3 regions of the Pseudomonas sp. GL_139_B genome follow, and region 2 is predicted to be linked to each of the others. Evidence: predicted binding sites of a transcription regulator. Region 2 holds the regulator's gene; each other region holds the start of a gene.

Region 1 (3,278 bases), 2.4 Mb from region 2:
GGCGACCAGCGCGCGGCGGGCGGCGTTGGCACGGTTGGCCGAGAGCTCCCAGTTGCCGAAGTCACCGGTGCCCGAGTACGGCTTGGCATCGGTGTGGCCGCTGATGCTGATCTTGTTCGGCACCGCTTTGATGGTGTCAGCCATGGCCAGCAGGATGTCTTCGAAATACGGTTTCAGACGTGCACTACCAGAATCGAACATCGGGCGGTTTTCGGCGTCCATGATCTGGATGCGCAAACCGTCCTGCGTGATCTCGAAGAGGATCTGATCCTTGAATTTCTGCAGCTGCGGATTTTCATCGACCTTGTTCTGCAATTCTTGCAGCAACAGTTCCAGGCGCTCCTTCTCGACCTGCTCGGCCATGCCTTCGACCTGCTCGGTGTCGATGGTGACCCGGTCTGGCTGCGGCTGCGACTTCACTTCGGGGTTGAGGGTTTTATCTGGCGCCAGGGTCGGAGAACCGCCCAGATCGATGATGTACGGGGTGCCACTTTCGGTAAAGCCAACCGGGTCTTTGAAGTAACCGGCGATGAGGATTTTCTGTTCCGGTGTTGCGGTGGAGAGCAGCCACAGCACCAGGAAGAACGCCATCATCGCCGTCGCAAAGTCCGCGAAAGCGATTTTCCAGGAACCGCCGTGATGCCCGCCCGCGTATTTCTTGACGCGCTTGATGATGATCGGCTGGTTATTTTCCATACAGAGTGCTCTGTCTCACAAATACTGTTCCTTTTTGACGGTGCCTGTTGTCGCCATACGGCGTTGCCGCTCCTCGCCATAGCGAGCTATGACTCGTCGCGGCGCCTTGTCTGGCAACAACAGTCACTCGCCAAAAAAGGAGCGTATTTGCAAAACAGAGCACTATCGACCGCGAACCGCTTGTTCCAGCTCAGCGAAGCTAGGACGGTGCGCCGGATACAGAACCTTGCGACCGAATTCCACAGCCAGCGATGGCGGCATACCGGACGCCGAGGCCACAAGCGAAGCCTTGATGGCTTCGTAGACGTTCAGCTCTTCCTTGGCATCATGGGCCAGGGCATGGGCCAGCGGACCAAAGAAACCGTACGCGGCGAGAATACCGAAGAAGGTACCGACCAGCGCCGCACCGACGTGCACGCCGATCATTTTCTGATCGCTATCACCCAGGGAGGCCATGGTCACAACAATACCCAGTACCGCCGCGACGATACCGAAACCCGGCATGGCGTCAGCGATACCGTTTACCGCGTGGGCAGGGTGATCCAGATCTTCCTTGAGGCTGGTCAGTTCCATGTCGAACAGGCCTTCGAGCTCATGGGGGGCCATGTTGCCGGAGGACATGATGCGCAGGTAATCGCAAATGTACGCGGTCATGCGTTCATCTTTGAGCACCGCCGGGTACTTGGCGAAGATCGGGCTAGCCGCGGCATCCTCGATGTCGCCTTCGATGGCCATCATGCCTTCGCGGCGGCTTTTGTTAAGGATCTCGTAAATCAGCCCCAGCACTTCAAGGTAGAAGGTGTGGTTGAAACGCGAACTGAACATCCCAAAGGCTTTCTTCAGAACGTGCTTGACCATATGCCCAGGGTTGGCCTGCAGGAATGCGCCAAGGGCCGCACCCCCGATAATCATTACCTCAAAAGGCTGAATAAGGGCGGCAATCTTGCCGTGGGAGAGCACGTATCCGCCAAGCACGCTTGCGAATACGACGATGATGCCGAGAATTTTAGCCATAGGTAGGAAAACACTTACTGAGTCGGGTTCAAGGTCATATTCGGAAGTTGAAAAATCTCTTCTTCTCCTTATCGGCAAAACTGCGCCAGACTATAGCCCGTTCAAGCGAAAAGCTAATTTAGCCTTCTCCGGGCACAGGTAATGCAGACGATGATTGCGTCCAACCATGGCTAACCAAACGAACATTCCAACTCAAAAACCGACAACTCTTGAAGGCTGGGTCAAGCTTCTCGATGGCGTGCGTCTGCCGGTTCCGCAAGATAGCCATGACCGTGTCTGCAAGGCCATCGCCGATCACCGCAGCTCGCTTCGCGATATAGCAGAGCTCATGCAAGACAGCCCGGCTTTGGCCTTGAGCATCATTCGTGAAGCCAATCGCCACACCTACGGCAGCATGACCGAGCCTGCGGAAAACCTTGAAGTGGCGATCAATCGCCTCGGTTTGAAACGCACCGAAGAACTGCTCGCCTGCCTGCCCGTAGAGCCGCTGTCACAGATCCCGATTGCGTTGCGTCAGTTGCAGTTGATCAGCCAGCACGCGACGCAACAGGCCAATGGTTTTTTTGCCAGTCGCCTGGCGCGGCTGTGGCAGGACATTCACTGGGGCAGCCTGCTGTTTCTCTCGCCACTCTGGCCCATGGCGCTGACCCATCCGCAATTGCTTGAAGAGTGGGAGCTGCGGGTCATCCATAAAGGCGAATCGGCACGCAACGTCGAAAAGCAGTTGTTCGGTGTGCGCTTGCTGGATATTTGCCAAACCCTGGTGAGCCTCTGGCGCCTGCCGATTTGGGTGGAACAGGGTTATCGCCTGCTGCTGACCGAGCAGCGCGAGCTGGTCAAAGTCCTGCGCATCGCCCGCGACGGCGATCATCCCTTGCGCCAGCAAAACCGCCTCGATGACGATCCGACCCTGCGTCGCTGGCTCAATCAGCCGGCCAATACCGTGCTACTGGCCAACGGCCTGGCGCTGTCGGCGCAACAGGCATGGGACAGTCCTCACAGCAAGCGCTGGCAATACCTGACCAGCCTTTACCTGCAAATGCCCATGGCCGAGGTGCAGCAGCAATTGCATCAACAGGCCGCCAATAGCGCCCGGCTGCATGCCATGGCGGATTTGTGGCACCCCGCTGTTTCGCTGCTCTGGCCGTGGGGCATGAACCGTATCCACGCCAGGCTGCTGCCGGCACCGGCGCCAACCACCGAAGACCTGGCAAAGTGGCGCAACCAATGCGCCGAGTTGCTGATGGAGCCAAGCCCCTTCACAAATGCCATGCACTTGACCACCTCCGCCCGTGACGCTCTGGTCGCGTGCGGCTTGCGCCGAGTGATGATCTTGATGGCTGATCGCACACACGCCAATCTGCGGGTGCATCAGATTGCAGGACTACCAAAAGAAACGGCTGGGCTGAATTTCGTTGTGAGCCAAAGCAGCGTGCTGCAACGTTTGCTCTCGCAACAAGCTCAGGTGCGCCTGACACCCGACAACAACGCCCAATTCTCGGCCTTGTTGCCGGCCAGCCTGCGCGCGCAATTCCGTGGCGAACACCTGTTGCTGCGCTCGCTGATCA
Region 2 (3,278 bases):
TCCGACCAAACAGGTCGGCTAAGGTAGTAATGAACAGTTTTTGTACCTACATCGATGGCCTGCCATGCATTGTTCCTTTAGCGAACGCGCAGCCAGTAATGTGGCCTCCGTCTATGCAAGACAAGGTAAAGAAATAACATGGGCAGCATGCATCCCGTACAGGTGATCGCGGTGACCGGCGGCAAAGGTGGCGTCGGCAAGACTAACGTGTCAGTGAATTTGTCACTGGCCCTGGCCGAGCTCGGCCGTCGCGTCATGTTGTTGGACGCTGACCTGGGCCTGGCGAATGTCGACGTCCTGCTGGGACTGACACCCAAACGTACCCTGGCTGACGTGATCGAAGGCCGCTGCGAGCTGCGCGACGTTCTGTTGCAGGGCCCAGGCGGTATTCGAATCGTTCCGGCGGCCTCCGGCACACAGAGCATGGTTCACCTGAGCCCGGCTCAGCACGCCGGCTTGATTCAGGCCTTCAGCGACATCGGCGACAACCTCGACGTCCTGGTGATCGATACTGCTGCGGGTATAGGTGACTCGGTCGTCAGTTTTGTTCGCGCCGCGCAGGAAGTCTTGCTGGTGGTCTGCGACGAGCCGACCTCGATCACTGACGCCTACGCGCTGATCAAACTGCTTAACCGCGATTACGGCATGAACCGCTTCCGCGTCCTGGCCAACATGGCCCAGAGCCCGCAAGAAGGTCGCAACCTGTTCGCCAAGTTGACCAAGGTCACCGATCGCTTCCTTGACGTCGCCCTGCAGTACGTCGGCGCAGTGCCTTACGACGAAAGCGTGCGTAAGGCCGTGCAGAAGCAGCGCGCCGTTTATGAAGCCTTCCCGCGTTCCAAGTGCGCCCTGGCGTTCAAGGCCATTGCGCAGAAAGTCGATACCTGGCCATTGCCTGCCAACCCGCGTGGGCACCTGGAGTTTTTTGTCGAGCGCCTCGTGCAGCAGACCGCGGGACCCGTCCTATGACAGCCAGTGGCTACAACCTCTACAAGATGTCGGCACGTGACGCGCAGTACGAGCTGATCGAGCGTTACGCGCCACTGGTCAAACGCATTGCTTACCACTTGCTGGCCCGTCTGCCAGCCAGTGTTCAGGTTGAAGACCTGATCCAGGCCGGGATGATCGGCCTGCTTGAGGTATCAACCAAATACGACGCCAGCAAAGGCGCGAGTTTCGAGACGTACGCGGGCATACGAATCCGCGGCGCCATGCTCGATGAAGTGCGCAAGGGGGATTGGGCACCGCGTTCGGTTCACCGAAATACCCGCATGGTCAGTGACGCAATTCGCTCTATTGAAGCTAAAACCGGCCGTGACGCTAAAGATCACGAGGTTGCGGCCGAACTCCAATTGAGTCTCGACGATTATTACGGGATTTTGAACGACACCCTGGGCAGCCGCTTATTCAGTTTCGACGATCTGTTGCAGGACGGCGAACACGAAGGGCTGCACGAGGATGGCGCGAGTGCTCATCTCGAGCCGTCACGCGATCTGGAAGATGAACGCTTCCAGGCAGCGCTGGCGGACGCGATTGCCAATTTGCCGGAGCGTGAGCGACTGGTGTTGGCGCTGTACTACGACGAAGAGTTGAATCTCAAGGAAATCGGTGAGGTCCTGGGGGTCAGCGAATCGCGGGTCAGCCAGTTACACAGCCAGTGCGCGGCCCGTTTGCGGGGGCGTTTGGCAGAGTGGCGAGCGCGCTGAAGGCAGTGTGGGGACACTGCGAACGAGGCTGGTGCGGGTTTGAACGGCACCGGTCGCGATCTGTTGTGCTCCAGACAGTCATCGAATGCATCGCCGGATTGATTGAAATGGCGCGTCCAGGTGCTGGGCGCGTTTAAGACTGCTTGGAGGTCGAATTGGACAAGAACATGAAAATCCTCATCGTTGATGACTTCTCAACGATGCGGCGGATCATAAAAAACCTGTTGCGTGACCTTGGGTTCACCAACACGGTCGAGGCCGACGATGGCACTTCTGCCATTCCGGTTCTCAACAGCGGAAGCATCGACTTTCTGGTGACCGACTGGAACATGCCTGGCATGACCGGTATCGACTTGCTGCGCCACGTGCGCGCCGATGAAAAGCTCAAGCACCTGCCGGTGCTGATGGTGACGGCTGAAGCCAAGCGCGAGCAGATCATCGAAGCGGCCCAGGCCGGTGTAAACGGCTATGTCGTCAAACCCTTCACGGCCCAGGCGTTGAAAGAAAAAATCGAGAAGATTTTCGAACGCATCGGTTGATCCACTGCGCCACGGGGGAGCTATGGAGCATAAAGAGTCTTCTATGGGCGATTTTGAATCGACCCTGAAAAAACACGCAGTCGAACTGGTCGAGAGTCTTGAAAAAGGCAGGTTCGGCGAAGCTGTGCAATTGATCCATGAGCTCAATCAGACCCGTGACCGCGGCCTGTACCAGGAAGTGGGCAAGCTCACTCGCGAGCTGCACAGCGCGATCGTCAATTTCCAGATTGACCCGAACATGCCGCAAGCCGAGGAGGTGTCACAGATCACGGACGCCACCGAGCGCCTGGGGTATGTGGTCAAGCTGACCGAGGCCGCGGCCAACCGCACCATGGACCTGGTGGAAAACGCCACGCCGTTGGTCAATAGTCTGGCTGACGAAGCCCAGGCGTTGAGCACGGATTGGGGGCGGTTCATGCGCCGCGAAGTCGGCGCTGAAGAGTTCCGCGAACTGGCCCGCCGGATCGACGGTTTCCTGGCACGCAGCACCGAAGACAACCGCAGGGTGTCGAGCAACCTCAACGACATCCTGCTGGCTCAGGATTACCAGGACCTCACCGGTCAGGTCATCAAGCGCGTGACCCAATTGGTCACCGAAGTTGAAAGCAACCTGCTCAAGCTCGTACTCATGGCCAGCCAGGTAGACCGCTTTGCGGGTATCGAACATGACCGTGAATCGATGCTGGCCGAAAAAGATCCACAAAAACATCTCTCTCAGGGTGAAGGTCCGCAGATTCATGCCGATAAAAGAGAAGACGTTGTGTCCGGTCAGGACGATGTGGACGATTTGCTATCCAGTCTTGGATTTTAGGTTCAGGTTTTTAGACCTTTAGGAGCACCCCCTTAATGAGCTTCGGCGCCGATGAAGAGATCCTTCAGGATTTCCTGGTTGAGGCCGGCGAGATTCTAGAGCAACTGTCCGAACAGCTGGTCGAGCTTGAAAGCCGACCGGATGATGCGGACCTGCTCAATGCAATTTTTCGCGGTTTTCACACTGTAAAAGGGGGCGCCGGCTTCCTCCAGCTCAATGAGC
Region 3 (3,278 bases), 2.6 Mb from region 2:
CACCACCGCAAAACCACGCCCCTGCTCACCGGCCCGCGCGGCTTCGATGGCCGCGTTAAGGGCCAACAGATTGGTCTGATCAGCGATGCTTTTGATCACTTCCAGTACACGGCTGATGGACTGGCTGTCGCTGGCCAGTTGATTGATCACCAACACCGACTGATCGATCTCACTGGCCAATTGCACGATGCTGCCCTGCTGGGACGCGACCAGCCCGCGGCCAGTGATGGTCTCGTCGTTGACGCTGTGGGCGCTGCTGACTGCGGCAGCCGCACTGCGCGCCACCTCAAGGGAGGTGGCCGACATCTGGTTCATGGCCGTGGCGACTTGCTCGATTTGCGTACGTTGCCCAGCCACCGCCTGGTTGCTCTGGGTAGAGACGCTTTGCACCTGCCCGGCCTGGCGTTCGACCTCATTCACGGTCTTCCCGACGCGCTCGATCAGGTCATGGATTTTCTTCACGGTGCCGTTGAACACCTCGCCCAACTCGCCGAGCTCATCGCGGCTTTCCGCGCGGAAGGTCACCGTCATGTCGCCGGCAGCGACTGTGTCCATCATTTCGCCAAGACGCTTGAGGGTGGTGCGGGTTGAAGCGTAGAAGCCGCCGTAAAGGTAGAAAATCAGCACAAACACCACCGACAGCGCCACGGCCTGCAAGACCATGTGGGTGCGGTTTTGCTCCAATCGCTGCTGCAACTGGGTACCGAGGAACTTCAATATGGCTTCGTTGAGTTGGTAAGTTTGGTCCATCAGGCCGGTGACCTGATCGTAAAACCCTTGCCAGGGTGTATCGAGAGTGTCGGCCATCACCACTTTTTCTTCGAACAGCTCACTGGCTTTTTTCAGCGAAGCCTTGCTGCTATCAGCTTGCGCAGCCAGGATTTCACGCGCCACCTTGCTGGAGCCCAATGCATCCTGCAATTTCAGGCCATACTCGCCCTGAAGCTTCTCGACCTGCGCCAACAACTCATCAAATCGAGTGCTCGACGCCGAGTTTATAAAGCCTTGCCCGAGAGACAAAGCCCCCATCGCCCGGCCTTCGCCCAGCAGCTGGGTCACACGCGGAGTAACGCTGGTGATCAGCTCACTCAGTTGACGCATGTCGCTTTGGCTGTCGCGACTGAGGCCGGCCTGAGTGGCGATTATCTGGCTGAAAATCTGCGCGTTGCCGAGCAGTTTTCCGATCATTCCACTTTTGCTTTGCAGGGAGGTTTCCGCTTGCTGGGCTTTGAACGCAGCGATCATTTCATCGCGCTTGCCGTCGAAAGCCGTGATCTGCTCCGGATCAGTGGTCATCGCAGTCAGCCCTTGCAGGCGCGCGAGGATGCTTTGCTCCAGCACGCCAATCTTCGACTCGATATTGCCGGCCTTGCCGGACTGGCCGAGTGTGACGTTGATCTGCACCAGATTGTTCAGGGTTTCCAGGTCTCGCCGAAGGGTCAGGCCGCTGCCCAGCAGGTCTAGGCTCTGCAGCTCAATTTGTGTGCCCTGAAACTCACGATAGGAATCGCGCACCAGATAAAAGTTGGTGACAAGCATGGGCACAAGGAACAGCACGCTGATCAGGCTGAACTTCATGCCGAAGCTCAGGCGGTTCATCAGCGCGACGGCGGGATAGAGCAAGCTCTTCACTGGAAATCTCCCTTTTAATTCTTATTTTTATTTGGCGCGCACAGATCGGCGGCAGATAGCCACTATTCAGCGCTATCCCTGTATATCTTAAATCGGCAGGATGTTTTGTAACTTAAGGTTAACGAAGGGAAGTACACGCTTGTAGCAGCTGGCGCAGCCTGCTGCTACAGGGATTGAAGTTACGGGAAGACCGTCCACAACGCAAAACCGGCATACCAGAGCACCGCCGCGCGCAGCAGCAATTCCCAGATCCGGTCCAGACTGTTGATGCCATCCGGTCCGACAACCGGAGCCGGGATCTCACCGGCCACCAGTCCGACTTTCTCGATCAACTGAGCGGCGCCGATGTTCCAGTTCAGTAACTCACTCAACATCACCCGGCTGACCGCCACAAAGTTGCCGATCAGTGCAAAACTCATCGCCAGCAATCGCACGGGCACCCAATCAAAGGCGTGACGCAATTGTGCCGCGCGCTCGACCACGGCCGGGTTCTGCCCATACTCCTCGGTCAGTGCCAGCAAGCGATAACTCAGGGCGGCAACCGGACCCAGCAAGAAGTACCAGAAAATGACCGCAAAGAAACTTTGGTAAGCCTCCCACAGCAGGTGGGCTTCGACCCGTTCCAGCAATTGTTCGGCACTTTCGGCGCAAATATCCAGGTCACGAGCGGCCACATGTGCAGCGGCTTGCAGGTCTTCCCGGCGCCAGGCATCGCGAAATGGCCCCAGGCCCGCCAGCAGATCGCCGCGACCCAGGCTGTAAATCACCACCAGCAAATGCACCGGTAACGTCAGAAAACCGTAGGCCACGGGGTTCAGCACGACCAACAGCAACCCCAGCAGCGCGATCGGCAACAACACAATAATGATAAGGATCAACCATGGCCGGTCGATCAGACGTGGCGTCACCTCAAGCTTGTTCAACTCGCGCACCCAACCGCCATCACGCTGGACTCGATGGCGCAGTGCCGAGAATTTCTCGATCCACACCGCCAACAGCAACACCAGAAAACTCATTGTCCTTCCTCTTTTGCCAGGGCCGCACGATAGCGTGCCCAGTCGAACGCCGGTCCTGGATCAGTCTTGCGCCCCGGCGCGATGTCGCTGTGTCCGCAAATACGCTGCGCAGTGATGTCGGTGTAGGCGTTTTGCAGCTGTCGGGTCAACGCTGTCAGCGCGAGATACTGAGCATCGGTGAACGGCAGATCATCCGTGCCTTCAAGCTCGATGCCCAGCGAAAAATCATTACAGGTTTCCCGGCCCTCGAAACTCGAAACACCGGCGTGCCAGGCTCGCTCACTACAAGAGACAAACTGAGTAACAGTACCGTCACGCTCAATCAGAAAATGCGCTGACACCCGCAAGTCAGCGATGCCTTCAAAATAAGGATGCTCCGTGACATCCAGACGATTCTGGAAGAATTCCTGCACTTTGCCGGTGGCGAATTGCGCTGGCGGCAAACTGATGTTGTGGATCACCAGCAGGGAAATTTCGCCCGTGGGGCGCGCATTGAAGTTGGGTGAGGGGCATAAACGCACGTCCTGACACCAACCACTCGCGGGGTCCAACTGCATACAGGTTCCTTCAGCGACGACTGTGTTGGCGCTCAGTATGCCGCGATAGCCCCTCTGGATGCGATCACTTGCC

What was found. Region 2 encodes FliA, which starts transcription of late flagellar genes. Its sites were predicted from a motif close to CTAAAGTTTNNNNNNNNNNNGCCGNTAA; they were not measured.
Region 1: motA (flagellar motor stator protein MotA) is a predicted target of FliA. The motif match lies at 1,779-1,806, and genes of this name have one in related genera.
Region 3: AC3ISI_RS03785 (methyl-accepting chemotaxis protein) is a predicted target of FliA. The motif match lies at 1,722-1,749, and genes of this name have one in related genera.

What each region holds. Positions count from the first base shown of each region.
Region 1 is NZ_CM174403.1:575,839-579,116, reverse strand. It holds gene motB (flagellar motor protein MotB) at 1-696, opposite strand, end outside; gene motA (flagellar motor stator protein MotA) at 859-1,710, opposite strand; gene AC3ISI_RS02565 (HDOD domain-containing protein) at 1,877-3,278, shown strand, end outside.
Region 2 is NZ_CM174403.1:4,595,679-4,598,956, reverse strand. It holds gene flhF (flagellar biosynthesis GTPase FlhF) at 1-22, shown strand, start outside; gene fleN (flagellar synthesis regulator FleN) at 139-969, shown strand; gene fliA (RNA polymerase sigma factor FliA) at 966-1,706, shown strand; gene AC3ISI_RS21020 (chemotaxis response regulator CheY) at 1,874-2,245, shown strand; gene AC3ISI_RS21015 (protein phosphatase CheZ) at 2,268-3,056, shown strand; gene AC3ISI_RS21010 (chemotaxis protein CheA) at 3,092-3,278, shown strand, end outside.
Region 3 is NZ_CM174403.1:861,134-864,411, reverse strand. It holds gene AC3ISI_RS03785 (methyl-accepting chemotaxis protein) at 1-1,632, opposite strand, end outside; gene ampE (regulatory signaling modulator protein AmpE) at 1,812-2,648, opposite strand; gene ampD (1,6-anhydro-N-acetylmuramyl-L-alanine amidase AmpD) at 2,645-3,205, opposite strand.